3 linked regions of the Psychrobacter arcticus 273-4 genome follow. The main gene of each other region encodes a partner of the protein of the gene in region 2 in a complex. Links are inferred from orthologs where the notes say so. Each region holds a gene or a part of one and is shown on either strand. Other genes may lie near its edges.

Evidence for each region.
Region 1: the proteins of PSYC_RS01330 (region 2) and pnp are in contact, whole or in part, in a cryo-EM structure (PDB 9QH0), measured with the Escherichia coli proteins. The link is inferred for Psychrobacter arcticus 273-4 from one-to-one orthologs.
Region 3: the proteins of PSYC_RS01330 (region 2) and eno are in contact, whole or in part, in a solved structure (PDB 2FYM), measured with the Escherichia coli proteins. The link is inferred for Psychrobacter arcticus 273-4 from one-to-one orthologs.

The regions. Positions count from the first base shown.
Region 1 is NC_007204.1:81,524-91,497, forward strand. The notes cover bases 1,964-4,934. They hold pnp (polyribonucleotide nucleotidyltransferase), read left to right. Parts: upstream 1,964-2,383; coding sequence 2,384-4,486; downstream 4,487-4,934. Outside these bases: tRNA pseudouridine(55) synthase TruB, read left to right, coding at 1-627; PSYC_RS00380 (hypothetical protein), read left to right, coding at 969-1,154; rpsO (30S ribosomal protein S15), read left to right, coding at 1,492-1,758; PSYC_RS00395 (hypothetical protein), read right to left, coding at 4,938-5,543; PSYC_RS00400 (YheV family putative metal-binding protein), read right to left, coding at 5,695-5,949; PSYC_RS00405 (M3 family metallopeptidase), read right to left, coding at 5,950-8,175; PSYC_RS00410 (hypothetical protein), read left to right, coding at 8,800-9,912. UniProt on the Escherichia coli protein: Involved in mRNA degradation. Catalyzes the phosphorolysis of single-stranded polyribonucleotides processively in the 3'- to 5'-direction. Also involved, along with RNase II, in tRNA processing.
Region 2 is NC_007204.1:304,091-315,906, reverse strand. Bases 3,983-8,795 are described here. They hold PSYC_RS01330 (Rne/Rng family ribonuclease), read left to right. Parts: upstream 3,983-4,377; coding sequence 4,378-8,595; downstream 8,596-8,795. Also shown: PSYC_RS01350 (c-type cytochrome), read right to left, coding at 1-57; yihA (ribosome biogenesis GTP-binding protein YihA/YsxC), read left to right, coding at 425-1,210; PSYC_RS01340 (HAD family hydrolase), read right to left, coding at 1,300-2,007; PSYC_RS01335 (RluA family pseudouridine synthase), read right to left, coding at 2,148-3,164; PSYC_RS01325 (DUF808 domain-containing protein), read right to left, coding at 8,840-9,763; PSYC_RS01320 (DsbC family protein), read left to right, coding at 10,175-11,032; PSYC_RS01315 (homoserine dehydrogenase), read left to right, coding at 11,246-11,816. UniProt on the Escherichia coli protein: Endoribonuclease that plays a central role in RNA processing and decay. Required for the maturation of 5S and 16S rRNAs and the majority of tRNAs. Also involved in the degradation of most mRNAs.
Region 3 is NC_007204.1:2,014,518-2,024,452, reverse strand. Bases 607-3,538 are described here. They hold eno (phosphopyruvate hydratase), read left to right. Parts: upstream 607-1,380; coding sequence 1,381-2,697; downstream 2,698-3,538. Other genes in these bases: PSYC_RS08480 (IspD/TarI family cytidylyltransferase), read left to right, coding at 3,210-3,538; PSYC_RS08485 (FtsB family cell division protein), read left to right, coding at 2,789-3,097; PSYC_RS08495 (heavy metal translocating P-type ATPase), read left to right, coding at 607-1,060. In the rest of the region: more of PSYC_RS08495, read left to right, coding at 1-606; more of PSYC_RS08480, read left to right, coding at 3,539-4,055; rnt (ribonuclease T), read right to left, coding at 4,696-5,346; pyrC (dihydroorotase), read right to left, coding at 5,582-6,658; PSYC_RS08460 (argininosuccinate synthase), read left to right, coding at 7,008-8,246; PSYC_RS08455 (hypothetical protein), read right to left, coding at 8,386-9,648; PSYC_RS08450 (L,D-transpeptidase), read left to right, coding at 9,783-9,935. UniProt on the Escherichia coli protein: Catalyzes the reversible conversion of 2-phosphoglycerate (2-PG) into phosphoenolpyruvate (PEP). It is essential for the degradation of carbohydrates via glycolysis.

The sequences.
Region 1 (9,974 bases), 220 kb from region 2 along the record:
GCCATTGAGTTGAAAGCAATCGATGAGCAGCAAATACAATTGACAGTCACCTGTTCAAAAGGCACTTATGTGCGTGTGTTGGCAGAAGATATTGCCAAAGCCATAGGTACACTTGGGCATTTGACGGCACTGAGCCGTTTACAAGTGGGTGATTTTAAAATCGATGAGACAATTACGCTTGCAAATTTAGAGGCGTTGGCATTAGAACAACGTCAGACATATCTATTGCCAGTAGATGCCTGCATCGATATTAATGCTGAGCTTACATTATCATCAGAGCAGTGTGAGCGTGTGCAAATGGGTCAACGTTTGAATGTTATCGATCAGTTGACTAATGATTTGCAAAGTTATATTACATCAGCTATCGAACAGCACTTATCTACTAGCAATAAAAACGCTGCTGTTAATCAAAATGTTGAAGATGATAACGATGATAACGATGATAACGATGATAACGATGATAACGATGATAACGATGATAACGATGATAACGATGATAACGCGCAGCAATTGCTACATGAGATACCGGTAGATATTCGTCTTATCGATGAGCATGGAACGTTTATCGGTCTAGGGGCAGTGAGCTTAAATGGTCGATTGCAACCTAAAAAATTGATTCAGTTATAATTTGAGTAGGTGGATTTAGGCATTTTTATAACTCAACAGCTGTAAAACTTACTAAGAATTCACACAAATCACATATCGTCACATTTTATTGCAGGTTTCACCTATAGTGAAACCTGCTTTTTTTGTATCTTGATTAAGTCAGCTAGGGAAAGCATGACACGGATGAAAAGCATAATAAGAAAGTTAAATATATAGTCGGTGAAAAGTAATATCGATACAACACGTACTACTGGTGCAAATTTTTCTTGCTTGCTGTGCCTACGCAGACAGAGGCTGCAAAAAATTTACACCAGCAATACGGTAGCGACTTTAAAGTATTTCAACTATAAATAGGAATTAATATGAGCAATTCAGTAAAAGATATGGATGAGCAAGAACAAGAGATTAATCAACTTGTAGAAGATATCAATCCTAGTGCTGACAATTCTCCTGACAGTGTAGCAGAAGCTACCACTGCGCCGTTAGCTGAAGATGAGCTGGGCGGTACGGCTAGTGAAGATGATGTCCAAAAACATAATAAGTTTTAGAATATAAGGTTAGCTGCTATAGTTTCATGTTTATTTGTTGATAGGTAATAACTATTTACTCATCAATAACCATGTATTCATAAAGTCATAACAAAAAACTGCTGTTAGCTCAGCAGTTTTTTGTTATAATTGGCGTCATATTTAAATACGGTTTAGATTATTCTAAACGGTTTTAAATAACAGTTATGACTCATTGAGCTTGTCGTACACTAGGTCAACTCTAGTAATGCAGGGTTGTCCTGAATGACGTACAGGCTATTTTATTGACTATTCTATTGCTCCTTGATGCTTAAATTTTAAGACCATCAAGGCGCTCTTAGCATTGCCGGAGATATTTATGCTAACTAATGCCGATCGCGAACAAATCATCGCTCAATACCAACGTGGCGAAAGTGACACAGGTTCACCAGAAGTTCAAGTAGCCTTGTTAAGTGCTCGCATCAACGATCTACAAAACCATTTTAAAGCACATAAAGCGGATCATCACAGCCGCCGTGGTCTTATCCGTATGGTTAACACCCGTCGCAAACTGCTTGATTACCTAAAAAGTAAAGATCTTGGTCGCTATACCACCCTTATTAGCCAGTTAGGTCTACGTCGTTAATTTGGCGACAGTAGTACGAATGGTTGCTAAAACGAAATATGCCTTAATCAGGCAGTATTTTAGATTTTTTGCGGAGCCATTTGGAACTTGCTTGTTGATATCGATAAAATAGATTTTTCTAAAAACGGTGTGGAATAGTTTCACGCCGTTTTTTTATGCTTATCGGTATGGTGTGAGCTAAAGTACATAAATATAAGCTCATAATTGACTGATTAGTAAGTATTATTAAGAAACAGACAGTGCGGCATTTGATTGGTCAATGACCATAAATCACTGTAAAATAATGCCTTAGTAATTTTTTTGCATTGTTTATGATAGATATATAAATAGATAAACATGCATAACTACAGTATTTAAAAGGCTCCATAGATGGAGCAGTTTTGATGCTATAAAAATTTAAATGATAGTTATAGCAAACCGAATTTTAGCATCAACCAATATGCAGGGCTAAGCGAGCTAGATAAGCCAGTTGCATAAGATAAATATTTGATAATAATAGTTTCGATAGACAAGATTTATAAGTGTAAAGACAGTCTGTTAGAAGCTATATACCAAGAATTTTAATGACAGATATCAGTATTTTTTGTGCTGATATTATTTCGTCAGTCAATATTAGGAAAATTATATGACAATGTTTAATACCATTAAGCGTGAATTTCAATACGGCAACCAGCAAGTTGTCATCGAAACAGGGCGTATTGCTCGCCAAGCAAACTCTATTTTAGTACACATGGGCGGCGTTACTGTGTTGGTAGCAGCGGTTGTAAAGTCTGATGCCAAAGAAGGTCAAAACTTCTTTCCATTGACTGTCAACTACCAAGAAAAAATGTACGCTGCAGGTAAAATTCCAGGTGCTTATGGCAAGCGTGAAGGTCGTGCAAGCGAGTCTGAAACCTTAACGTCGCGTCTGATTGACCGCCCAATCCGTCCGCTATTCCCTGAAGGCTATGTAAACGAGATTCAAATCACAGCGACGGTTGTATCATCTGATAAAACTCAATCAGCAGATATCGCAGCATTAATCGGTGCTTCAGCGGCGCTAGCTATCTCTGATGCCCCATTCAATGGTCCTGTTGCTGCCGCCCGTGTTGGTTTTATCAATGGTGAGTACGTACTGAACCCTACTCTTGAAGAGCTTAAAGAAAGTGATCTTGATTTGGTCGTGGCTGGTACAAAGTCTGCCGTATTGATGGTTGAATCTGAAGCTGCAGAGTTATCAGAAGATCAAATGCTAGGCGCAGTATTATACGGTCATCAGCAGCAGCAAATCGTTATCGATAACATTGCCTCAATGGCAGCAGAAATTGGTACTGCTAAGCAGCAATATACCGCTCCTGTACGTGATCAAGCGTTAGAGACTGGTATGAAAGAGCAGTTTGGTGCGCAAGTATCTGATGCTTATACGATTACTGATAAGCAAGCTCGCTACAGCAAGCTTAACGAAATTAAAGACGCCGCTATTGTAGCCCTTGCTGGCGATGCTGAATCAGAAAGCTATAGTGATACAGTATCTGAGTTAAAAGAGATTTATAACGATCTAAAATATCGTACCGTTCGTGACAATATTTTGTCTGGTAAGCCACGTATTGATGGTCGTGATTTAGAGACCGTTCGTGCTCTTGATGTACAGGTTGGTGTACTACCATTTACTCATGGTTCAGCACTGTTTACACGTGGTGAAACCCAAGCCTTGGTAACGACTACCCTTGGTAATACTCGTGACGTCAATATGATTGACTCGCTAGCGGGTACGATTCGTGACCATTTCATGTTGCATTACAACTTTCCGCATTTCTCAGTAGGCGAAACGGGTCGTGAAGGTATTCCTAAACGTCGCGAAATTGGTCATGGTCGTCTAGCACGCCGTGGTGTACAAGCGATGCTGCCTGATAGCGACCGCTTCCCGTATGTCATCCGTGTGGTATCTGAGATCACTGAATCAAACGGTTCATCATCAATGGCTTCTGTTTGCGGCGCGAGCTTGGCATTGATGGACGCTGGTGTACCAATTAAAGCACCAGTTGCTGGTATCGCCATGGGTCTGGTCAAAGAAGGCGAGCGTTTCGCGGTATTGTCTGACATCTTAGGTGATGAAGATCATCTTGGCGATATGGATTTTAAAGTTGCTGGTTCTAAAGATGGTATTACTGCCCTGCAGATGGATATTAAAATTGAAGGTATTACACCAGATATCATGGAGCAAGCGTTAAAACAAGCCCATGCTGGTCGTATTCATATCCTAGACGCGATGAACAAAGTATTGCCTGAGAGCCGTACTGAAATCAATGCTCATGCGCCTAATTATGCAGTAATTGAGATCAATCCAGACAAAATCCGTGACGTTATCGGTAAAGGTGGCGCGACGATTCGTCAGCTAACTGAAGAAACTGGTGCGGTTATTGATATCGATGATGCGGGTACTATTCGTATCTTTGGTGAAAACAAAGCGGCAACTAAAGCAGCGATTGCTAAAATCGAAGCAATCACGGCAGAAGTTGAAGTGGGTAAAACCTATGAAGGTACGGTCGCTCGTATCGTCGACTTCGGTGCTTTTGTTAACGTATTACCAAATACTGATGGCCTCGTCCATATCTCACAAATCGCTGATGAGCGCGTAGAAAACGTTTCTGACTATCTAAAAGAAGGTCAAATCGTGAAAGTACTGGTACAAGACGTTGATAATCGTGGTCGTATCAAGTTGACTATGAAAGGTATTGAGCAAAGCTAATGCTTGATATTTGATAGCGTTAACATTTAGAAAACCGCTTTGGGTGGCTTATTATCATTATAAGTGCCTAAGGCGGTTTTTTTATGGGCGTAAAGAATAACTGACTTTAAAGTATTTCAACTATACCATCACGGCAAGCACGATAGTAACGTTGGTAATTATCAGGATATAGGGTTTTCGCTCGAGTAAGAATAGGATCTAAAAGGAGAGCAGCGCTATTAACAGGCACTATTAGCAGCTGAGCACTGCTATTTAGAATATAGTTGAAATACTTTAAAGTCGCTACCGTATTGCTGGTGTAAATTTTTTGCAGCCTCTGTCTGCGTAGGCACAGCAAGCAAGAAAAATTTGCACCAGCAGTACCTGTTGTATCGATATTACTTTTCACCGACTATAGAGGTATGAGTGAATGGCAAAGATGCCATCATCAACCTCTTTATAAAAGCATACGTTAGTTAGCGTTGGTTTTAGCCGCAGTATCAGCCTCTAATTGGGCAATTTGTTGCTCAAGTAGTGCGATTTCTTGAGCCTTAAGTTCAGTCAACTGTTTGGTCATGGCAATCTGTTCAGCAGCGAGCTTTTCTTGTCCGGCTAAGCGCTTACGTTCATCTTCTAAGCGATCAATTTCTTCTTTGGCTAAGCTGTTCGTTTTTGGCAATGGCGCTTTTAAGATAGCTTTAGGGTCAGGGATGTTAGCACTTGTCGTAGTTAGGTCAGCTTTATTCTGAGCTAACGTAGTATCATTGGTTTCCAAGTAGCTATTGTCTAAAGCACTATTTTCTAAGCTACCAGTTTCTAGGCTACCAGTGTCTAAGTCACTTGCGGCACTATCTAATAGTAAGGCATCGGTTTGGCTAGCTGGTGTTTCTTCGGTAGTCGTAGGTAATTGTTCGGCATCAGTGGTATTGGTTTGGGGCACCGTGCCTTTCCAAACCAAATAGCCGATCAATAGCACAATCAATAGAATACCAAACCACCATTTTTGACGTGGCTTAGCAGAATGGGTAGATTGTTTCGAAACTTTATTAAATAAAAGACGCATTTTCTTGCTTTTCATATCACAGTCAATTTAGGTTAACAATATCAGTTGCCATACTATAGCAAACTCAAAATAAAATGCCTATCTATTGCTAGATAGGTGAGTGCATACCGTACTATTTACAGTAACTATGAGGTATGACTGTTTGATGGTCAAAATTTAAGTGGTTTTATTTAAATTTGACCGTGCCACTGGTTCCGGTGATCATAGCATCACGAGTGAGTTGGTCTTCAAGATGGTTCTTTGCACTGATAGCATCAGGATCAGGACGATGTTCGGTATGTCCGCACAGCGTACATTCAATATATTCATCAGGTGCAGGGGTGACGATATTTATTTGTACTACCGAATCCATGATCTGACATTTCGGACAGCGAACGCCTGCTAAAAACTGCCGCTTTGGGCGCGTTGATTGATAGCGCATTTATATCACCTTACGAGTTGTTTGGGCATTGGCAGCCGTACTGTTTTTAGTCTGGTTGTTAGTATCAGCAAAACCGCTATGACGTAACAGAGCCTCAATACTGGCACTGCGACCACGGAAGTTCTCAAAATTCACCTTAGCTGGAAAACTACCACCAACGGACAAGATGGTCTCACGGAAGGCTTTACCTGTGATAGGGTTAAAAACACCTTCTTCTTCAAACTTACTAAAGGCATCGGCAGATAACAGCTCTGCCCATTTATATGAGTAATAACCAGCGGCATAACCACCGGCAAAGATGTGACTAAAGCCATTGGCAAAGCGGTTGTAATCAGGCGTCTGCACAATGGCAATATCATCACGTACGCTGTTAAGGGTAGTCAAGATACCTTTATAATCAAGCACTGGTGTCTGCGCATGAATCAACAAGTCAAACAAGGCAAATTCGATTTGACGGAGCGTTTGTAGTCCACTTTGGAAGTTTTTGACTGCCAATAGCGCATCAAGCTTATCTTTAGGCAAGGGCGCGCTCGTTTCGACATGACTGCTAATAAGAGCAATACCTTCCGCATCCCATGCCCAGTTTTCCATAAACTGGCTTGGCAGCTCGACGGCGTCCCATTCTACGCCATTGACGCCAGCAACATCACCAATGGTTACTTGAGTCAACAGATGATGTAAACCGTGACCGAACTCATGGAATAAGGTGACAACTTCATCATGAGTCAATAAGCTTGGCTTACCATCGAGTGCTGGGGTAAAGTTGCCCACCATAAAGCACACTGGTAGCTGCTGATGATCTTGCTTATTATAACTATAACGCGACTGAAAGCCACTCATCCAAGCACCGCCGCGTTTACCACTACGGGCAAATAAATCAAAGTAGAAACCACCAAGCAAATTGTCATCAGCATCGAATAATTGATAAAAACGGACATCATCGTGCCAACGTGATGCTAATGATTTGTCTGTACTATTATTTGCGCTGTCATTACTTTGCTCTTGTACTTTGATACCGTATAAACGCTCAACGATAGCGAATAACCCGCTAATCACTCTTGGTAATGGGAAGTACGAGCGAATTTCTTCTTGTGATAAGCTAAACTCACTTTGTTTTACCTTTTCGGCGATATAAGCACTGTCCCACGGCTGTAAATCTTTAATACCGTAATCTTGCGCGTACTTTTGCAATTGTGCCAAATCTTGCTCAGCAGTTGGCGTTGCTTGCACAGCTAAATCACGCAAAAAGGTTTCCACTTCCGCCACGCTATCTGCCATTTTGGTGGATAGCGATACTTCTGCATAGTTATTAAAACCCAGTAATTTGGCTTTTTGCTCACGTAACTGCAAAATCTGACTCATGATATCGGCGTTATTGAGCGATTCTCCTTTGGCATTGGTATGCTCATCAAACTCAGAGGCGCGGGTGACATAGGCGCGATATAACGTCTCGCGTAGATGGCGATCATCGGCATGGGTCATGATGGCAAGATATACAGGCATATTTAAGCTTGCCACATAATACGGGCTTGGCAATGCATCAACCTCTGTTTGCGTGAGCGAACCATTTGCAAGCTGGTTTGTTTTGTACTGCTCACCTGCATCAGCTACTAATGCCAAGCCACTGTCGGTCAAGCCTGTCAACTGCTCTTGTTTAAGCGGTAAAACATAAGCTTGAGTAGCATCTAAGACATGGTCTGAAAAAGTGGCTGACAACGTAGACAGCTGGCTTTGAATGGTAGCAAATTTGTCTTGTTCTGTTTTAGGTAGTGCGACCCCTGATAACTCAAAGCTGCGTAGCGCAAGCTCAATAGCTCGTGCTCTAGCAGGCTCAAGCGTTGCAAAGAATGCTTTATCATTGATAATCGCTTGATAACGGCTAAATAGCGGCTGATGCTGCCCAACTCGCGTACCATAGGCAGACAGCTTTGGTAGCAGCTCATGATGGACATGACGAATCTCATCGTTACTCATCACGCTATTAAGATGCGACAAAATTCCCCAGCTGCGATCCAGTGCTAGGTTGATATGGTCAAAGTCTTTTATATCGGTTAGCGCTTGCTCAGCGTCTATCGGGGTAGACGCTTCCTTGGTCTCTGTCATCACCGTTAATTCATCTAAAAATGCATTAGCCGCGTCAATGGCGCTAATAACTTGCTGTTGTAAGGTACTTGGCGCAGGATCTGCAAAATCGACAAGATGTAACTCTGAAGAAATAGAAGTCATAAAGGGGTTCGCTATAAATAATGAGTGTTATGAGTAAACTGCTTTAATTTGGCGTAATTATTTAAACCGTCGAATAGCGTTATTGCTCGCATTCTTAATAAATTTGATCAGTATAAAAATGTGTCAAAATCAAGTACCTCGATGTGAGGATAATAGTTATGGTGTATTCGATAATCACTATTGTATAGTTGAAATACTTTACTGTCGCTACCGTATTACTGGTGTAAATTTTTTGCAGCCTCTGTCTGCGTAGGCACAGCAAGCAAGAAAAATTTGCACCAGTAGTACGTGTTGTATCGATATTACTTTTCACCGACTATAGTATGTAAATGATGGGTCTTTATTGGTGAAAATACAAGCTGAGAACTTAAGCTTTATCGCACTGTTAACCAACTTACATTTATTAAGGTTGTTGTGGCAGACTTTGATACCATTTACAAAGCGTCATCATTTGCTTGCAAATTAACCCTATAGATTATGAGGTCAAGTTGATAGGGTTATAGAATAACTGATGTTATTACGAGTATGCCGTCGCCATATAGCAAAAATATAGAATAACTAACAGGCAAGGCATACCAAAAGTAGTACTGGAAATTCATGGTCATAAAACAAGGAGCAGTATTTATGAAAGCAACCCTCAAAAGCTTACGCGAGACAAAGGCGAATCCAGCAGTCAGTATTTTTGTCAAAACGCACCGCGAACACCCTGCCAATGACAAAGACCCTATTGCCCTAAAAAACCAATTAAAAGTCGTCGAAGAACGTCTAACCAATGAGTATGACAAGCGTACAGCGACCACTATCTTAGACAATATCCATGCTAAGACTAAAGAGCATAATCATAATCTTAATCTAGATACGTTAGCTATCTTTGCCAGTACTGACGACGTACAAGTGATTCGTATGCCCATTGATACCACTGAGCGCGTGGTCATCTCACATCGCTTTGCGACCCGTGATTTGGTGCGTGACATGGCAAGTGCTGTGCATTATTATACTTTGGTATTGACTCGTGATAAGGCGCGTTTAATTGAAGTCTCTAATGATCGCGTGATACGAGAATTCGATCTAGACGATACTGCCCAAAACAATATGGAAAATATTCCATTCCCTATCGACAATAATGGACTTCATACGACAAGCGATGGTGGATCAGATCGCTCAGCAAATAATGACAGCAGCGCGTTAAAAGAGTTCTTTAACCAAGTAGATAAGAGTGTTCAAGAACTGTGGGGCGAGCATAAAATGCCACTCGTTGTCGTTGGCGATACCAAAAATATTGGCTACTATAAAGATGTTTGTGACCGTCCGGATAATATCATCGCTACGGTATCAAATGCCACCAATCTAGAAGAGGGTAGTGCGCAGCATATTATCAACAGTGTACAAGAAGCAGTAGAAGGTTATCGTACCTCGCTACACCAAGCGGCACTGGGTGAGATTGATAAAGCGCGCGGGGCAAATAGACTACAGACTGATTTGCAAGAAGTCTATCGTAGTGCTTTTCAGGGCGTAGGCGATACTTTGTATGTCCGCCGTGGTTATATTCAACCGGCTAAAATTGATGAAAAAGCGCAAACGCTAAGTCTTGCTGATGATTCAGGCGCAGAAGGTATCACTGATGATGCCATTGGTGAAATCATTGAGCATGTCATTCATAATGGCGGCAAAGCGGTATTTATGCCACAAGATATTATGAGTGAAGACCAACCGATTGCTCTTGTCACCCGCTATTAATAGATGGCTTAGGCTCAGTAACGAATTAGCCATTGGTCATTGATAGCACATGGGTATAGTAT
Region 2 (11,816 bases):
GGTCATTGATAACATCAGATACCTCCATTGGCTCATTCGTCCAGACATTTTCTTCATTGCTTCTGTCCTTTAACGTCTATGATTGAACCGATTCTCATGGATATTGTAACAATATATGTCAAATTTATATATATGAATATCGTTTAACTTTATTAATACTGCTTGATAAAGACCTAAACAATAGCTTAATGCTGCTTTATTTTACGCCTCTAATGTAATTAATATGCGGCTAATAGTCGTTATTTCAATAACTAAGCGCATTAATAGTATAGAATAGTCAATAATTTAAAACCCTTATTTTATGAAAGATTGGTTGTTGGTTATTAGTAGCCAAAGAGGCTGTGCTATTGACCGAGCAAATGCAAATTTTTTACTATTGTATCTAAATTTTAAGTATCTAAATTTTAACCGTAATGAGTCATTTATGAGTACCCCGTTCAATGATGTCGCCGCGCAACATGCGGATTTTAATACCAAAGCCCGTCAACGCATTCAGCAAACTGAATTTATGATGTCAGCGCCGACCTTTCGCCTTTGTCCTGCAGATATAGGGTTAGAAGTGGCATTTGCTGGTCGCTCAAACGCTGGCAAGTCTTCTGCCATCAATGCGCTTACCAACCAGCGCCAATTGGCACGCTCATCTAAAACGCCTGGTCGTACGCAGATGATTAACTTTTTTAATGTTGGTGATGCCGATAGGCGTTTGGTGGATTTGCCAGGTTATGGCTATGCAGCCGTGCCGCTTGAGATGAAAAAAGAATGGCAGGTTGAGCTAGAAGAGTATTTGGTGTCACGCTCAAGCCTTGCAGGTCTGGTGCTGATGACTGATATCCGTCATCCATTGAAATTTTTTGATGAGCAAATGCTACGTTGGGCAAAAGATGGTGAGCTGCCAGTTCATATCTTATTAACCAAAGCAGATAAGCTGAAATATGGTGCCTCTAAAAATGCTCTACTTAATACCCGTAAAAGACTGAAGCAACTGGGTTTGAACTGTAGTATTCAGCTATTTTCAGCATTAAGAAAAGAAGGTCTTGATGAATTAGCAGGCGTTATGGGCAACTGGTATGAGTATCAGCTCGAAGCAAACAAAATTATTGAATCTTCTTTCGCATTACTAGAAGGCTCTGAGCTAGAAGACGCAATCGAAAAGGATGCGGTCCAAAAAGACAAAAACCTAAAAGATAGTGCTCAAAAAGAAAGTAAATAGCTCTCATAGTCTTCAATAAAAAAGGGCTTATCGTTATTATCGATAAGCCCTTTTTTATTATCACTTTTTATCACTTAAAAGGATTTTATTTAAGCACATAATAGCTCAGCCAATGCTTGTGGCGTGTCGACCTGATAAGTGGGCTGCTGTGCGGCAAGTTCGTCGCTGCTAGCGGTACCATAATTAACTGCAATACTGGTCATGCCCAGACTGTTTGCCATCTGAATATCATAAATGCTATCACCGATAAATACGGCATCAGAGACTTGCTGCTCGGTACATTGCAAAATATCCGTCAGCATTTGAGGGTCAGGTTTGGAGCCTGCTTCATCAGCACAGCGCGTCATAACAAAATAATGATGGCTATCAGAGGCATCCAAGACACGATCTAAACCCTTACGTTTTTTGCCTGTGGCGACCGCAAGCCTACGATTTTGCTGCTGCAAGGTTTGTAGCATATTTTCTATCGGCGCAAAAAACGGTGTACGCTGGCTGTTAGCAATATAATAATCCGCATAACTTTGCTGAATGAGCAGCTTTTGCTCAGCGCTCGCCTGCGGATATAAAAGCTCAATACCCTTCATTAAACTTAACCCGATAATATCTTTTACCGCTTTATCGGTCGTTGTAAAACCATGTGCCTTGCCAGCTATATGCATAGACTCAACAATCAAGCCAATAGAGTCCATCAAGGTGCCATCCCAATCAAATATGATTAATGTTTTATCTGCTAAATGGTGTTGGTCAGCTAATTGGCAGGTCTTAGCAGGGACTTTCGTTGTAGCGAGTTGGCTCATAAATAGACCTTCACAAATAATGATAATCAATGGCAGATAACAAAACGTCACGGCGACTTATTATTCATAAGCCAGCGTGACGTTTGTGATTGATGCTTAATCTAGACGGCATCTAATATAAAGCTTGTTTAAGCAGCCGCTTATTTAGGCAGCTGACTCTTAATCTCTTCTGGCATCCAATCGAGCATCTCGTCTGGTAAAGGCGCAGTGATGGTATCATAACCTGGAATATCTAAGCGCCACGCATGTAAGCACAGACGATGAACGCCAGATTTGTCATGCACATGGTATTTGTTATCCCCTAAAATAGCATGACCAATATGTGCCAAATGCACACGGATTTGATGGGTACGTCCAGTGAGCGGCTTGGCCTCAATCAAACTGACTGGCTGCTCAGCAATCGTGAAACGACCATGAACGACGATATCAGTCTGACTCTCTTTGGTTTGCGGATCTTGGGCATCTACTTTAACGCGGCGCTCACCGCTTGCAAGCGTGTAACGCAGTAATGGCGCATCGATACGTTGCTCGTTAAGCGCAGGCTGACCTTTTGCAATACATAAATAATGCTTTTGAATGGTTTTGTCGACCAGATGCTGCTGCAATACTTTAAGCGCAGAGCGTTTTTTAGAGATCATCAAAAGCCCTGAAGTGTCTTTATCGATACGGTGCACAAGCTCTAGATACTTCTTGCCTGTGACTTCACGCATGGCTTCAATAACGCCAAAATCAAGACCACTACCGCCATGAACCGCAATACCTGATGGTTTATTGAGCACTATCAAGCCTTCATCTTCGTAGACCACACGTGCCAATAAGCTTTTGGCAAATTCGGTGCTGATGATAGGTTTTTCGCGAGTGGCAAGTACCACTGGTGCAATACGTACCACGTCTTCACGCTGCACTCTGTCATGAGCTTTGCAGCGCTTATTATTGACTCGTATCTCATCTGAGCGAATCATTTTATAGATATGCGGTTTTGGCAAACCTTTTAGGCGATTAAGCAAAAAGTTATCCAAGCGCTGGTCATGCTGATGACGCGTGACTTCAAGGTAATTGACCTTGCCGAAGTTGCTAATCTCATCGTCAGCACTTTGTGGACGCGTTTTGCTATTAAAGATAGCTGGCGCTTCGTGGATAGGTTCGTCTTTTGTCATTTTTGAGTTCGTCATTTTTAGTTAGGTATTTACACAAAGATTTGCTATAGTTTAGCATGTTGAGCGCCAATTAAGCAGAGGCTGAAACAATAATTCATTGTTGTTTTTGGTAGCATATCGCGATTTTACTGCTTGCTGATTACTTTTAAGCAAGACTGATTAAGCTAGATATCCTGTGCAAACTCGGTGTTTCATCTAATTTTAAGGGTGTTATGAGCATAGATATGCCTTATAATACCCAACGAATTGTAAGAAGATGACTGATATTTATCAGTACAAAATTATTTTTTAGTAAAAACTATTTATTCTTACAAAGCATTTCTTCCAGAATATTGTGACAATAGATAGCATTGCTTGATGAATGTGGCAAAAGCCCCTTTATTAAGTGATAACCATATACCCTCTACTCACTACCCGCATAATAATGACTTGATGTGATGATTTATCGTCTAACAGTCCTTTAGCCGCGTGCAGTTGAGCAAGTATGGGTCGTTAAGAGCGCAATCGAGAATCAACACTATGTATCTCGATAACTGCCTGAGTATTGGCGGTCAAACAGAGGACGATAAGTAGGATAAATATGAGACACCGTGCCGATAAGCCGGTCATTTATTCTGTTTGCCAAGTACGCCCCGCTGATGACTAACGCAGCAAGAACTCGCTTTAAGACACCCAAGATATTATTAACGTTATATACAAAAGAACGATAAATAAAGAATGACCAATTGCTTGACCTAAATGGATAACCGCTGGACTGTAATTTATACATTGCTATTTTATATAGTCGACAGCGATATGATTGCTAGACCTTGATTGATTAACTGTGACAGCACGATGCTTTTTTGGTATCAGGAATGCTTTTATATATCAGTAACCATGCGCCGCTATTACAAAGTGCGCTGACCATCAACATGGTTCAAAATACTGATAATAAACGTTCACTAACCTGCTGATGCATTAATCGCTATAACAAGCCTGCTTATATTAAAATATAGATATGCAATAGCCTTACACTCTATGCCTTCTATATTGACGTTATTGCCACTGGTTTATAGTAAAGCTTTTGAAAAGCGTTTCTGCGCTTTAGTAACGCCATGCTTTATGTTCTCTCGTTAATTTATATCTGCTCACGCTAATTTTGTTATTAGCAGCGCTTGCCACTTTGCCCTAAAGCCTGTCTCGTTGTTGTTGTGCGTACTCATAGGATACTATTATGAAACGCATTTTAATCAACGCCACTCAAAACGAAGAGATTCGTGTTGCCCTTTGTAACGGCAATCATCTGTACGATTTCGATCTTGAAAACCGTACCCGCGAACAAAAAAAATCCAACATCTATAAAGGTCATGTGACCCGTGTCGAGCCATCGCTTGAAGCGGTATTTGTCGAATATGGCTCACAGCGCCAAGGTTTTTTGCCGATTCGTGAAATTTCTGCCGAATATTTGAGTGGCAATCCACGTGATGAAAACATCAAAAAACTGATCAAAGAAGGTGACGAGCTCATCGTCCAGGTTGAAAAAGAGGAACGCGGCAATAAAGGCGCTGCGCTTTCAACTTATGTGTCATTAGCAGGACGTTATCTGGTATTAATGCCAAATAATCCTCGCGGTGGCGGCATCTCTCGTCAAATCTCAGGTAAACTGCGCGAAGATATGAAGCGCATGCTTGGCAGCTTAGATTTACCAAAAGGCATGAGTGTTATCATTCGTACTGCTGGTATCGGTAAAACGCAGGAAGACTTGCAGCACGATTTAAATCATTTGCTAAACATCTGGCAAGCCATCCAAGAACAAAACCAAAAATACCCATCACCGCGCTTAGTTCATCAAGAAGCAGGCGTTGTTACGCGTGCTGTCCGTGACTATTTACGTGACGATATCGCTGAGATTTGGATTGATAACGAAAACGCTTATATTGAAGCAGCGGGCTTTATCGATGCCGTTATGCCAAAACAGGCTGAAAAACTGCGTAAATATACCGATTATGAGCCGATGTTTTCGCGCTTTAATATCGAAAAGCAGATTGAAACGGCTTATCAGCGCGAAGTGCGTCTACCATCAGGTGGCTCAATCGTTATCGATCAAACTGAAGCCTTGGTATCTATCGATATCAACTCCGCCAAATCAACTAAAGGTTCAGACGTTGCTGAAACCGCTTACCATACCAACCTAGAAGCAGCCGATGAGATTGCCCGTCAATTACGCCTGCGTGATATGGGCGGTTTAATTGTCATTGATTTTATTGATATGAATGACAACAAGCATCAAAAAGAAGTTGAAAAACGTCTGATTGATGCCACCAAATATGACCGTGCCCGCGTGCAATTTGGTGACATTTCTAAGTTTGGTTTGATGGAAATGAGCCGTCAGCGCCTACGTCCATCGCTAGAAGAGTCAACCGGCTATATTTGCCCACGCTGTCATGGCAATGGCATGATTCGTGACCTGCGTTCATTATCGTTATCAATTATGCGTCAGATTGAACAAATTGCGCTAAAAGAGCGTCAAGGTGAAGTACAAGCAGAAGTACCGACTGATATCGCAGCGTTCTTGTTGAATGAGAAACGCGACAGCTTGGTCTACCTTGAACAAGACAGTGGTACGCGTATCACCATTTTACCGCATGCGCATCTAGAATCACCAAACTTCAAACTTCACTTTAACCGTGATGGCTTTGCACCATCAAGCTATGAGCGTATTACCGACACTCAGCTGCAAGAACATAGCGAGCTTGGTTATAACGTTGATTGGCAAACAGCTGAAAAAGAGCGACCTGAGCAGCAGCCAACTCGCCAGCCTCGTCAAGGTTCTGATAACAATAATGGCAGTCAAGCACAGGTGCGTACTAACACGCAGCAAAGTGCGCCTACGCAGCAGCAGCAAAGCACCAGCCATAGCAATGAACATCGCAGTAATAATAACAGCAATGTGACATCAGCGCGTGCGCCACAGACTAAAGAGACTCCAAGCGTTCCAAACCCTCAGAGCTCTCAAAATATTGTAACCTCATCAGCACCAGTAGCGCCTCAACCTACTGCTATTGTTGCTGCTCAGCCGCAAGCCGTCGCTTGGTTGTCTAATTTATTTGCGCAAGCACCGCAAGCTCAAACCACATCAAGTGTCAGTAGCCGTGACGCTGCTGAAGCTATCGAAGCGCTGGTAAATACTGGTGCGCAAAGTCTTGGCTCATTTGGGCAAGTAGATAACACAGCTTTAGTGAATACTGATAACAGCCAAAACGCTTCAGCACCACCGCAATCAACTAACCAGCAAAGTGGTAATGAGCAGAATCGTCAACAAACACGTTCTGCTGAGAATAGTACTGACGATAACAGCGATGCTGAAGAGAGAAGAAGACGTAAGCCTCGTAAATCAAGACCATCTAAGCCGCGCCAAAGAAAAGAGCAGGCAGATGAAACTGAAAATAGCACTGTTAGCAATACGACTAACAGCAGCGCAACTGGCACTGACGACAAAGCTGACAATCAAGATAAGCGTCAGCAGGACAATAGACGTCATAGCGATCGCAATCGCAACAACCGTCAAGACAGCAATCGCAATACCAATGAAAACAACGCTAATATAACCACTGCTAATGCAACCAGTGCCAGCGACAGCAATCGTTCTGACAGCTCTGATAACGTAGCAGAAGAGCAAACTCGCACTAAGCGCAAATCGAACAGCCAACGTGGATCACGTGGCAAGCTTGAGCGCGGTGAAACATTAACAGCAGCTGACTCTAAGCAAAATAGTCAGCAAGCATCTAAAGATGCTAACGGTAGCAAAAACCAATCTAATGCGCGCCGCAACCAAGACCCTAACGAAGTGGTATTACAGGTGAATGAAGCTGCCAGTAAGCTCAAATCACCAGAAGTTGTACACTTGTCATTAGATGATAGTAAGTCTGCAGCACGCCAAGCGACTCACAAGCAAGCAGCAATTGAAAGTCATGCCGCTGCCGAAAAAGAGCGTCCAGAGAATAACACTCAACAGCATGCGGATAAGCAAAAGTCAGGCGATAACAAACCAGCGCAGCAAACTGCTCAAACTGCTCAAACTGCTCAAACTGCTCAAACTGTCGATACTAGCAGCGATGCATCTGATAAAACGCAACAAAGTAGCGTACAAGCTGACACTGCTGAAAAAATCTCTGCACAAGTCAATACTACTCAGGTCGATCAGGTAGAAAAAAGCACTAATCATGACAAAGCTGACCAACCTACTACTTCGAAAGACAATGACAAAGGTAGTAGTCACAAACCTGCTGTAGATAAGCAAGCTACTACAAAAAGCAGCACGGGCAATGAAGCGGAGAGTACTGCACCGATTCAAGAAGTGATAGCGGTACAAGTAGAAAAGGTAGCGCCAACCGAAACCACTCAGGAAGCTAGTGTTGCTGCAAGTACTGCCGAAGAAAACGTTGTCGTGGATTCTAACGAAGTTGCTGCTGAGAATAGTAGCAGTCAGGCAGGGCTTGAGCTTACCCATGATGCTTTATTTGCCAAACGCTACATTACAGCAAATAAGTTTGGTCAAGCGAGTAACGACCCACGCTTAGTACGTCGTCAGCAGGCGCAATCATCAGTTGCTGAAGCGTCTCACGCAAATGAGCAAGATGTGCAAGTTACTGTGAGCGCACCGACTATTCGTGGTACGGTTGGCGAGTTTATCCGTGCAACATTAGCAGAGGCAGAAAATCGCTTAGCGACAGACGGTGTCATCAGCTGCTTTAATGCTGCTATAGCCATGCATCAAGAGCAGGCTAAAGTTAAGGATACCGCTGACAAGCAAGTTGCCACTAAACCAGTTGCTCATAGCGGCTTTGAGTTTAGTAACTACGGCTATCAACCTTTAGCAGCGGATTACCTTGCACGCTTTGAGTCAATGACGCAAGCCGTCAGTCAGTTTGCAGCTGCCCAAGGTAAAACATCAGTAGAACCACGCGCTATCAGCAAACGTGCCAGTAACGATCCACGTGGTCAGCATCCTGACTATAAAGAATCGGCTGTATTGACTGTTGTTGACCCGGCAAATAACGAGCCCGTTCAAACTGGTATTGATATTGATGCGAATAAAGTAGAAGCCGATGCTCTGGCCAATCAAGCTCAAACAGATGCTGTCAGTGATCAAAGTAAGCAGTTATTAGATGCTGAGCAAACACCAGCTGAAGTAGATACAGTGCAAGCTGATGAATCAATAGTAGCACCCTTTTCCAAAGAGGACAGTCAGGCAGCCAAGTCAAAAACGACGATAGCCAGTTATAAGAACATGATCGAAAATGTGGCCGAGCAATTACTACCACAAAAAAGCATGTTCAACTTAACAACGCCTAAAGTACCAAAGGCTCGCGCCCGTAAGCCAAAAGCTGACCATAAAAAGCCGACGCAAGCTGAAAAAGTAGAGTCAGATAACTCAGATAACGAAAGCTAATCGTGAGTCATCCTGTCTAAAAAGCAAAAGCCCCAAAGTTGTCAGCAACTCTGGGGCTTTTTTATGTCTTCTGTCTTATAGTCGGTGAAAAGTAATATCGATACAACAGGTACTGCTGGTGCAAATTTTTCTTGCTTGCTGTGCCTACGCAGACAGAGGCTGCAAAAAATTTACACCAGCAATACGGTAGCGACTTTAAAGTATTTCAACTATATTTAATAGTGTCGATTAATAACCAACACTATTAATGAGCAGCAGACTCATCCTTGTTGCGCATTTTATTAACAACCGTCAAGATTGCAACGATTGCCGCCCCAATGATAAAACCAATCACGCCATTTAACAGCGCAGTAGTAAAGCTTGCAAAGATACCGGTCAAATGGGCAATATCTTCAACGCCATGGTATAAAAAGTTAATACCATGCACTAATATACCACCACCGACTAAGAACATCGCCAAGGTACCAGCGATAGACAGAAACTTCATTAATTTGGGCGCTGCGGACAATAAAACCTTACCAACCTTTTGAATAAATGCACCTTCTTTTTCCATCATATGCAAACCAACATCATCAATTTTGACAATACCGGCGACCAAGCCATAAATCCCGACGGTAATACTAATCGCTAAAATAGACAGCACCAAACTGCGCTCAAGCAAAGTTGCGCTAGCAGTTGCGCCCAGCACAATCACAATGATTTCCGCCGATAAAATAAAATCAGTACGTATGGCCCCTTTGATTTTTTCTTTTTCAAACGCAACCAAATCTACCGTTTCATCGGCATTGGCTTTTCGATGGGCTTCTTGCTCTTCATCATGCGGCAAAACATGCGGCCAAAAGCGATGGATGACTTTTTCAGCACCTTCATAAACCAAAAACAACCCACCACACATTAATAAAAACGTAATTAATGGTGGGTAAATAGCACTGATGAGTATCGCCGCTGGGACTAAAATAAGCTTATTAATAAATGAGCCTTTGGCAACCGCCCAAACTACGGGAAGCTCACGATTTGCTTTGACGCCTGAGACTTGCTCAGCGTTAAGCGCTAAATCATCACCCAACACCCCTGCTGTTTTTTTGGCGGCAATTTTGGTCATGACTGAAACGTCATCCAATATCATACTGATATCATCAAGTAGGGTTAATAAACTGGCACCTGCCATAGTTGCTCCTTAAGCTAACATTGCTTCAATAAGTAATTTTCAAATAACAGATGGCTCTGTCATAAAATATGGTCAGTTATAAAAGACAGTGATAAGCAGTAGCCTACCTAGACATAAAATGATATGAAATAGCACAAATGTATTTTATTTATGTTTTCTTAACGAATAGCTACAAATTGTGTATTTAATAAGACGGTTATATAGCCTTTCGCGGTTATTTATAAAAATATGCTAATATGGGACCGATTATTACTTATCATTTATTATCAATAAATTGTCAAAAACCATTTAAATTTATCACCTCTTATTACTTGAGCTCGTTATCATTTTAGATCAAACTTCCACAAAATATTTATTACCTTTTTGCTACCAAAATCTTGATTCGGCATGACCGCCTAAAGGAAACATCCTATGTTCTTAGCGCCTTTTTCTAAAACCATGCTCAACCGTGATACATTTTCTCGCAGTCATCTCTCTCGTGTAATGAGTGCTGCTTTACTGGTTATCGTTGCGGCTGGTTGCTCTAATAATGCTGCAGATGCGACCAGCAATACAGATCTTGTCAATAGCAGCAAAGCCAAGACCAGTACTGCTGCGCTATCCAAGGACAGCGATGCTAAGGTAGTGAAGTCGTTGCAAGCCAATTTAAAAGCTTCTGGTATTGAAGAGACTATCCTCTCAGCCGTGCCAACCGATATGGATGATATTTATTGGGTCACCGCTGAAGGGCTGCCTGCTTTTTTTACAGATAAGGCGGGCAAGCATATTATTCAAGGTCAAATTATTGCTGTTGGCGCAAAAGCCCCTGTAGATATCAGCGGTACTTTGGTCGCTCGTACGGCTCAAGATGCACTAAAAGCCGTCGATAAAAAAGATATGGTCATCTATCCCGCCAAAGGCGCGACTAAAGCTGTGGTTTACGCCTTTACCGATGCCGATTGTCCTTATTGCGCCAAACTCCATGAAGAGATGGAAGACATCAATGCGCGTGGCATTGAAGTGCGTTATTTGGCATGGCCACGTAGTGAAGGCAGTATTCCAAAGATGGAAGCCATCTGGTGTAGCGAAGACCGCAAGGCGGCAATGGATCAAGCAAAAATGGGCGCCAATATACAAGCCCCTAGCTGTAATAGCCCCGTCCAAGCGCAAATTGATCTAGGCATAGCACTGGGTGTACGTGGTACGCCCGCTATCTTTACTGAATCAGGACAGCAAGTGGGTGGCTATCTACCTGCGGCTCAATTAGCAGAAGCAGTTGGTGCTAACTAAGAATGGTTATATGTTTTGAGTATTTGTGATATCTATGACCTTGGCGACATTGTGTAGACGTCACAACTCCTTATCGGTATGATAGGATAAAGCGTTAGGCAGCTTAGCCGTATAGTTTCTCTATAAGCGCTTATTTATGTTAGTGATTCTTGTCGTTTCAAGACCTTTCATAGCAGCATTTTTTATCCCACTATTTAATCTCTCGAGGATCCTGTGAGCAAATCCATCAAACTAGCGATACTTGGTTTAGGCACCGTCGGAACGGGTGTGGTCAATCTAATCAATGATAATTTAGATGAACTAAAACGTCGTAGCGGACGCGACATTGTGATTACCGAAGTTGGTATTCGTCGTCAGCGTGATGATATCGATCCTAATATTATACAAAACAGCGATTTGATGGCAACCGCTGCCAGTGACAATGTCGATATTGTCATCGAGTTGATTGGCGGTACGACCCTTGCCAAAGACGTTGTTATGCACGCCATCAAAAACGGCAAGCATGTCGTAACGGCCAACAAAGCGCTACTGGCTGAGCATGGCAACGAGATTTTTGCCTTTGCTGAACAGCATAACGTCCATGTCGCCTATGAAGCAGCCGTAGCAGGTGGTATTCCGATTATTAAAGTCATGCGTGAAGGCTTAGCCGCCAATAAAATTGATTGGCTAGCAGGCATTATTAATGGTACGGGCAACTTTATTATGACGGAGATGCGCGATAAAGGTCGCCCATTTGCCGATGTATTGAGCGAGGCGCAAGCACTTGGTTATGCTGAAGCAGATC
Region 3 (9,935 bases), 1.7 Mb from region 2 along the record:
TATGGCGGGTATGGGCGTTGCAGCGCGTCACGGCGTCTGGTTTAAAGATGCGCAAAGCCTTGAGGCAGCGGGCAATATCGACACTGTGGTGCTTGATAAGACGGGCACCTTAACCATCGGTAAACCGACCATCGTCGATGAAGTCATGGTCGATAAATCAATCATGGTTGATGAGGTATTGCAGATTGCCGCGAGTGTTGAAGCGCATGCCAGTCATCCGCTTGCAACCGCTTTGGTCAATGCAGCGACAGCGCGTGGTTTATCTTTATTTGACGTGTCTGATATTAGCGTGGTAAAAGGCGCAGGTATTCAAGCAACCATAGAAGGGCTTGGGCTGATAAAGGTCGGTACTGCAGAGTTTGCCAATCTTGTATTGCCAGAACTGATGCCAAAAGTATGGCAAATTGCCAGTACCGTTGCCATTAGTATTAACGATGAAGCATTAGGTGCTTTCGCCTTAGCGGATGATCTGAAATCAGATACGCCGCAAGCGATTACTGCACTACAAGATGCGGGTATTAACGTCATTTTGATGAGCGGTGACAAACAATCTGTCGTCGATCATGTGGCCGGACAGCTTGGTATCGAGCAAGCGTACGGCAAGATGAGTCCGCGAGCCAAAGCGAGCCAAATTGCTTTATTGCAAACGGCTGGTCATAAAGTCGCTATGGCAGGAGATGGGGTTAATGATGCACCAGCGATGGCAACTGCCGATGCCAGCTTTGCCATGTTTGAAGGCACGGATGTCGCCCAGCATAGTGCCTCTGCACGCTTGATGGGTGAGTCCCTCATGCATATCGATGCGGCGCAAAAAATTGCGCAGGCAACGGTGCGCAATATCAAACAAAATCTATTTTTTGCCTTTATCTATAATTGCCTTGGTATTCCGCTAGCAGCTTTTGGCTTTTTGAATCCTATGATTGCGGCTGCCGCCATGGCGCTTAGCTCTATTTCGGTATTGATGAATGCACTGCGTTTAACCCGTTTTAAGACCAAGGTTGAGCTGAATAATACGGTATCTGCTTCTAATACGGATAAGAACCGCTCAGTGCAAGGATAAAGGTGAATTGATTGCGGTATAGCATTTGTTTTGGACAGTCGATAATAGCTAATATTGCTATTTATGTGTGATTTTATGCTTGCAAGTTTGGGTAAGATAAAGGAAGTTTGGTAAAATATATGCTATGATGTCAAGCACTATAGTCAGTGATTAGGGTGATAAATAACCCCCTAATTGCGCTGAAAATTAGACGATTGTATCAATATACCAATCTGTTTTGGGCGCAGGTGCTATACGATATTCTACTCTATCTTTTTTGTATTCTAGTTGCCGTTATTTATCTCATAAACTTGGCATGACCAAAGGAATTAACAGACATTATGTACGCTGAAGAAACCAACAACGTCACCGCAATTAAAGACATTCGCGCTCGTGAGATTTTAGACTCGCGTGGTAACCCAACGATTGAAGCTGATGTTATTTTAGCTGATGGTACTATTGGCCGTGCTGCTGCCCCAAGTGGTGCATCAACCGGTTCACGTGAGGCGCTTGAGCTACGTGATGGCGATAAAAGTCGCTATATGGGTAAAGGCGTCAAAAAAGCAGTTGCTAACGTCAACAGCCAAATCCGTAGTGCTTTGATGGACAAAAATGTTACTGCCCAGCAAGCTATTGATGATGCAATGATTGCGTTAGACGGTACAGATAACAAAGACAACTTGGGTGCCAACGCCATATTGGCAGTTTCACTTGCAGTTGCTAAAGCGGCTGCCAAATCACAGAGTCTGCCATTACATCAATATATCGCTGATCTGCGCAACCAGACGTCGCTTACGATGCCTGTACCAATGATGAATATTATTAATGGTGGTGAGCACGCAGACAATACCGTTGATATTCAAGAGTTTATGATTGAGCCAGTTGGTTTCAGTAGCTTCTCAGAAGCGCTGCGTGCTGGTACAGAGATTTTCCATAGCTTAAAATCTGTTCTAAAATCGCAAGGTCTAAATACCGCTGTGGGTGATGAAGGCGGTTTTGCGCCAAACCTGCGTAGCAATGAAGAAGCCATTACGGTTATCATGCAAGCGATTGAGCAAGTCGGCTACACGGCTGGTAAAGACATTCACCTAGCCTTAGATTGCGCTGCTACTGAATTCTATAAAGATGGCAAATACATCTTGGCAGGCGAAGGTAATAAATCCTTTGATAGCCAAGGATTTTCAGACTATTTAGTGGGTCTGGCGCGTCAATATCCTATTATCTCTATCGAAGATGGTCTTGATGAGTCGGATTGGGATGGCTGGAAGTACTTAACTGAACAAATCGGTGATAAAGTCCAACTGGTCGGTGACGATTTGTTTGTGACCAATCCTGCTATCTTGCAAGAAGGGATTGATAAACACATTGCCAATGCGATTTTGATTAAATTTAACCAAATCGGCACCTTGTCAGAAACGCTAGATGCGATTTATCTGGCGAAGAAAAACGGCTACGCAACGATTATCTCTCATCGTTCAGGTGAAACAGAAGACAGCACTATTGCTGATTTAGCGGTTGGTACCGCTGCGGGTCAAATAAAAACTGGCTCATTATGCCGCTCAGATCGCGTTGCAAAGTATAACCAATTGCTTCGTATTGAGCAGCAAGTACGCGCAAGCTATCGTGGTCGAGAAGAGTTTATCGGTCTGCGTGGTTAATCAGCCAAAGTTGTCGCTTATGCTGGGCGGTATATAAATATATCGCTCAGCAAGTTTATATTCTCTCTATATCGTTTGGCGTCATTACATTATGAAATACTTTAGCCAATTTATACTACTTGCTTTAGCCGTTGCCGTGCTGTCAGGACTGCAATATCAGTATTGGCTGGGTGAAAATGGTCGCGTTGAGCACAATAAGCTTCTGACTCAGGTTGAAGAGCAGCAGCGCTTAAATGACAATCAATTTTCAGCAAATAACTTACTGCATATTGATGTCAAGGATCTAAAAACCGGTCTTGAAGCGGTAGAAGAGCATGCCCGTTTGGATTTGGGTTTGATTAAGCTAAATGAGACTTTTGTACAAGTATCAACCGCGCCAACCACTTATAGCCGTTATTGACTTTGACTCACAGTCGGTATTGATGCTAAAGGCATTGCAATGAGCTATTATTGATAATAATAGCTTTTTTATTTTTATATCTCTTAATACCCATCTCTCTTATCATATTTTCATGGAATTAAACCATGAGTACGGCATTATGAATACCACCCCTAATATCCATGCCATGATTGTTGCTGCTGGTCGCGGTAGTCGCTTTGGGGCGTCTATTCCCAAGCAATATACTTTACTGCAAGGTCAGACCTTATTACAGCACAGTGTGGCGCGTCTGGCTGAAAGTGCCTATATTTATCAATGCTTATTGGTCGTGGCTGCAGATGATAGCACTGCCCAGACACTCAGCTTTGCGCTTCCTATCTATTATGCTGTCGGCGGTGCTGAGCGTTGGCAATCGGTTCAGGCAGGGGTAGAGGCAATGATTAATGCAGGTGCAGATGAGGCAGATTTAGTCGTGATTCATGATGCCGCGCGCCCTGCAGTGCCAACTCATGATATTGATGCCGTCATTCAAGCGGCGATGCTAGAGCCTTATGGTGCTATTTTAGCGACACCGGTCGCTGATACCCTAAAGCAGTCTTATATAGCGGCTAATATACTATCAATGCCTGTACATGAGGCTGTATTACCTCATCAGCATACTCAGCCAGAGCTTACTATTAATGAAAGCGATCGCGACGCACTTCATGCTTATGCTCAAAAAACAATTGATCGCAGTCATATGTGGCAGGCACAAACTCCGCAAGTCTTCAGGCTCGGACCATTGCAACAAGTCCTGAACTATGTTGCTGAGCATAATCTTGCTATTACCGATGAAGCCAGTGCTTTTGAGCATTTAGAACTGCCGATTCGATTGGTAATGGGCAGTCGCCAAAACATCAAGCTGACTTATCCTGATGATAGTATATTACTGACAGCCATCCTCATGGCTCAATTCTCCTCTATAGTTGAAATACTTTAAAGTCGCTGCCGTATTGCTGGTGTAAATTTTTTGCAGCCTCTGTCTGCGTAGGCACAGCAAGCAAGAAAAATTTGCACCAGTAGTACGTGTTGTATCGATATTACTTTTCACCGACTATAGCTCATAAGCTTCTTATAACACTCTACTTTCTGTATTTTTTAATGCTTAAATTAACACACCAAGTGCAAGAAGTTACCGGCGATACCGATTCTCAGTAGAAAATGCAGCACATAAAAAAAGCCCACTCATAATATATTATGAGTGGGCTTTTTGGTGGACTACTTATTAGTCTTATCTAATGCTTAGTAGCATATTTGCTAACAAGTGACGCCAAATAGTGGCGTCCCCAGGGGGATTCGAACCCCCGTTACCGCCGTGAAAGGGCGGTGTCCTAGGCCTCTAGACGATGGGGACTAGTACAACGCTTCAGCTGCTTTCACCTTTATGCTGAAGTGGTGCGTATTTTAATGGGGTCTATGCTTGCTGTCAAGCCTTTTCCTACGTCTTTTTAAAATTAAATATCTTTTGTTAAGCGCGCGACGTGGATGCAAGTTATTACGCTTTATAAGGTTAAAGTTAGCAGACCTTACAAATAGCACTGTTATGGGTGGCGAGCAACACAGACTCTGTAATAAAGAATTTATTTGTTATTGTCAGCCGCAGTCTCAGGCTCGCTGTGCATAGCATTAGCGAGCATAGGATAATTATTTAAGATATAACAAAATAGCTCAGCAGTCTTTTGCGTGTCATATAATGCGGAATGAGCGTCATTACCATCAAAATCAAGCCCTGCTGCTTTGCAAGCTCGTGCCAGTACCGTTTGACCAAAGGCAAGCGCTGATAAAGTAACGGTATCAAAGACTGAAAAGTTATGGAAAGGATTGTGGCTTTTATTATTGGTACGTAATACCGCGGCATTCAAAAATGCCAAATCAAAGTGGGCATTATGTCCTATTAATACACATTGACGGCAATCTTCGTTACGGCGCACTTCTTTTAAGCCCTTAAAAATACGACGTAGCGCCGTTTTTTCGTCTTCAGCAATGGCTTTACGTAGCGGATTGTTGGGGTCAATGCCGGTAAAGGCGAGGGCGCTTGGCTCAAGATTTGCCCCTTCAAAAGGTTCGATATGGGCATTCAATGCCTCACCTGGATAAAAGACACCCTGCTCATTCATTAGTACAGGAATACAGGCAATCTCTAACAAGGCATCAGTTTGCGCGTTAAAGCCTGCCGTTTCGACATCGACCACCACCGGTAGGAATTTTCGAAAGCGCTCTTTTAGTTTCATTGATGCTAGCGTTTCTGTGGTCGTGGCTAAATCAACTTTGGGTAAAGCAACATCATTTTGAATGGTCATATCGGGTTAAATCGCTTTTATCAGTCAGGCTATTATTTTGAATAAAAAAACAAACATCCTATGATCCTTATACCCCTTTTTAAAGGAAAGGTGGCATTACTATCATAGGATAAAATAAAGGTAGCTCTATTCTATAAAAAATAAAGAGAGCGTCAATTAGGATGGATTAAAGTGATTTTTTAATCGACCAAGGTAAGGTCTCACCTGCCATGAGTGGTGTTAGAGAGCTGCCATCAAAGTAAGGGTAAGATGCCGGGATTTGCATCGGCGTATTGATAATCGTAATAGTGCTCTCGTTAACGGGCAAACCGTAGAATTGGGCACCAAAACGGCTAGTAAACCCTTCTAATCTATCAATTTTACCAACGCTATCAAACGCTGTGGCATATAACGGTAGCGCTGTAGCAGCGCTATAGCAGCCCGCACAGCCACAAGCGGCTTCTTTTTTATCGGTTGCATGGGGGGCGGAGTCTGTGCCCAAAAAGAATTTTGGGTTGCCGCTGGTGGCGACATCTAATAATACTTTTTGATGGCTTTCACGCTTTAAGATAGGCAAGCAGTAAAAGTGGGGCTTGATACCACCGAGCAGCAGGTGATTGCGGTTAAACATCAAATGTTGCGGCGTAATAGTGGCAGCGATTTGATTGCCCTGTGACAAGACAAAATCAGCGGCATCACTGGTGGTGATATGCTCCATCACAATTTTCATAGTTGGGAACTTTGCGATGATTTGTACCATCACCTCATCCAAAAAGCGCTTTTCACGATCGAAAATATCGACGTGGTCGTGAGTGACTTCGCCATGCAGTAATAGAGGAAGGTTATATTTTTCAAGCGCTTCAAATACATCAACGCAGGCATTGATATCAGTGACGCCATCAGCAGAGTTGGTGGTGGCGCCAGCAGGATACAGCTTGACCGCTTGCACGATGCCAGATTGTGCTGCCAACTCGATATCTTGTGCAGTGGTATGATCGGTAAGATACAAGGTCATACGCGGATCAAATGCTGCTTTACGCTCAGCGCTCACATTACTGGCTTCTAGATGCTGCATGATACGCGCACGGTAAGCGCGAGCATCTTCAACGTTTTTGACCGGCGGCACAAGGTTTGGCATACAGATAACCCGATTAAAGCTCTCTGCCGCATGAGGGACTGTGGTTGCTAGCGCCTTGTCATCACGCAAATGCATGTGCCAATCATCGGGCTGCAGGATAGTCAATTCTCTAATTGAATCAGTCATAATATCATCGCGCTCTATATCGTCATATCTGGGAGTAAAAGGGAGTCTTACTGTGCTGCTATCATAACAGATTTGCTTACTTGACTAAATATGTGGCTGGATATCTATAGGTAATATCTCTAGATAAATTGTATGCAGTTTATCTATAAAGGTATGACGCTATGTTCATTATATTATTGGCGAGAGTATTATTGCTTCAGTGGCGGCTAAATCTGGGCAAAAACCTCATACCTGATGGCAGTGCCACTTTTGCCAATTGTAAATATGATGTACACTGAGTGAGCAATCTATCTTTCTCGTGATATAGTCGATTTACCTATCATTAAATTCCTCATACTAGGAGTGTTTCATGGCTCAGCTTGATCCAAAAACTATTAATAAAATCGTGTTGGCATATTCAGGGGGTCTTGATACCTCAATCATCGCTCGATGGCTACAAGAAACCTATGATGCAGAAGTGATTACTTTTACCGCTGACATCGGTCAAGGTGAAGAAGTTGAGCCTGCACGTGCCAAAGCTGAAGCCATGGGTATCAAACATATCCATATCGAAGACTTGCGTGAAGAGTTTGCTCGTGACTACGTATTCCCAATGTTCCGTGCCAACGCCATCTATGAAGGCGAGTATTTGCTTGGCACTTCTATCGCCCGTCCACTAATCGCTAAGCGTTTGGTTGAAATTGCCAAAGAACACAACGCTGATGCCATCAGCCATGGCGCGACCGGTAAAGGTAATGACCAAGTGCGGTTTGAGCTTGGTGCTGTTGCACTGTCTCCTGATGTCGTGACTATCGCGCCTTGGCGTGAGTGGGATTTATCGAGCCGTGAAAGCTTGATGGAATATGCTAAAGAGCATAATATCTCCATCGACTATGCTGGTAATAAGAAAAAATCTCCGTATTCAATGGACGCCAACTTACTACACATCTCATATGAAGGTGGCATCTTAGAAGATCCGTATGCTGAAGCAGAAGATGATATGTGGCGCTGGTCAGTTAGCCCAGAACAAGCACCTGACGTGCCGCAATATCTGGAGTTAGAGTATGCAAAAGGTGATATCGTTGCGATTGATGGTGAAGCGCTTAAGCCTTATGAAGTAATGATTAAGCTCAATGAAATTGGCGGTAAGCATGGTATCGGACGTTTAGATATCGTTGAAAACCGTTACGTTGGCATGAAGTCACGCGGCTGCTATGAAACACCAGCTGGCACCATTATGCTAAAAGCGCATCGCGGCATTGAGTCATTGACACTTGACCGTGAAGCGGCACATCTAAAAGATGAGCTGATGCCACGTTATGCTAAGACTATCTACAACGGCTATTGGTTCAGCCCTGAGCGTATGATGCTACAGGCGTTGATTGATAAGTCACAAGAGTATGTTAATGGTACGGTACGTGTCAAATTATACAAAGGTGCGGTAAGCGTCGTTGGTCGTAAGTCAGATGACTCATTATTTGATGAAAAAATCGCGACTTTTGAAGATGATGCGGGCGCCTATGATCAAAAAGATGCAGAAGGTTTCATTCGTCTAAATGGTCTACGTTTGGCAATTGAAGCCAGCCGTGGTCGCGATTTATCAAAATAAGTATTTTTGACTAACGGCTATTTTTTAAAATAATCGTTTTGTTAAACGACTGATAAAAACAGAGGTGCTATATAAATAGCGCCTCTGTTTTTTTATTGCTGATAGATTTCTACGATACTATTTTAAGGATTACTCTCTTTTACTCAGCTTTTAATTTTGCATCGTTATTAGGCATATTTTCGTCTACCATGACGATAGCCACATCTTGCTGCTGCCGTTCTTCTAATACTTCCTCTGTAGCAAGTATGACACCGTTAGATTTTTGCGTTTGATATTTGATGGTTGCCAATACCCCAAGTCCACCAATCACGAGAATAATAAGCAGAATGACGGGATTTTTCCACAGGGGGACTGATGCCTCGTATTCAATTGGCTTTTCGCTAATAGTGGCAGGCGTATTATCATTATTGCCACTATTACTACCGATTAATCCCAAACTGACTAAAGGCGGCTTTGGCGGATTGGTAGGTTCAGAGGTAATGCGTAGTCGATTGCGCTGCAAATATATTTCTGATATTTTAGCCAGTTGTAATAGCCAGCGTTGATGTGGCAAGCCAATAGCCGTCATCGGTGCAAACATCAATAAATCATTGTGCTTACCTTGTTGGATATTTTCAGCTGAGCGTCCAATGGCTTTTAAGTAGTTACCTGTTGCCAGCTGCACGTCTTGTACGGGTTTAAGTTGTTCGGGTGTGAATGCTGTCAGCTCATACCAATAAGTATCAAAAGCTGGCGGGGGATCTGTCAATTGCTCAGCGCTTAATAGATGACGTTCAGTGCTGCTGATTGATTCTATTTCTACCGTCTCTTCTGCTGATAATGTGGTTTGCTTTTCATCGCTATCGTCTGCTGGTTCGTTAAGAGCTGACTGTGGGGCAGGGCTTGCAAAACGATCTTTGGACAAAAACTGTGGCTGTAAGGCGAACCATTTATTCACCTCATCATGATCAAGTTGGCTATACTCAACTAAAATAGCAAGCTCACGTAGCACAATGACGCATAGGGTAGTAAGCAAGATTTGTACTTGTGGCGCTGTAGCGTCAATCTTTGCCGCAATATACTCACTGGCTTTACTCACACCTGCATTATCATGGAATATCGCATCGGCGGCATCATGACGATGGTATAGCGTTGCATTAAGGGTGGCGAAGTTCATTGAGTTGTACTGGCGTAGTTCTTTGACCGCGCTACGTCCAAATAGCTTTTTGCTTAGAACTTGTCCTTGATGGCGCTGCTGATAAGCGAGAAGGGCGCTGATAATTGCTTGCAAACTGGCATCCATTGCCAATCGTGCTTGCGGCAACGACAGCGTTGCTGCATCTGCTAATAATGACACCAATGGCTTGGTATCCTGATATAGAAAATCATACATCGACACCCGTGTCGGTGAAATAGTCGTCATAATCTGCTAGCATCAAAAAGTGTGCCCCTATATTACGGTGCCAAATGTCTTGATACAATCCCTTGACAATAGAAAGTCTCACTCATTTTTATACTGCTAACAGCAATCATCGATATAACTTCCGGAAATCTGTTATGACCTATAACGAAAATCTTATGACCCAGATAGTGATTAGCATTGCTCAGCAAACTTTGACGGTTTATAAGCGCCAAAAAGTCATTGCTCAATATCCTGTATCCACGGCTAAAAATGGGATGGGCAGTCAGCAAGATAGTGGCTGTACGCCA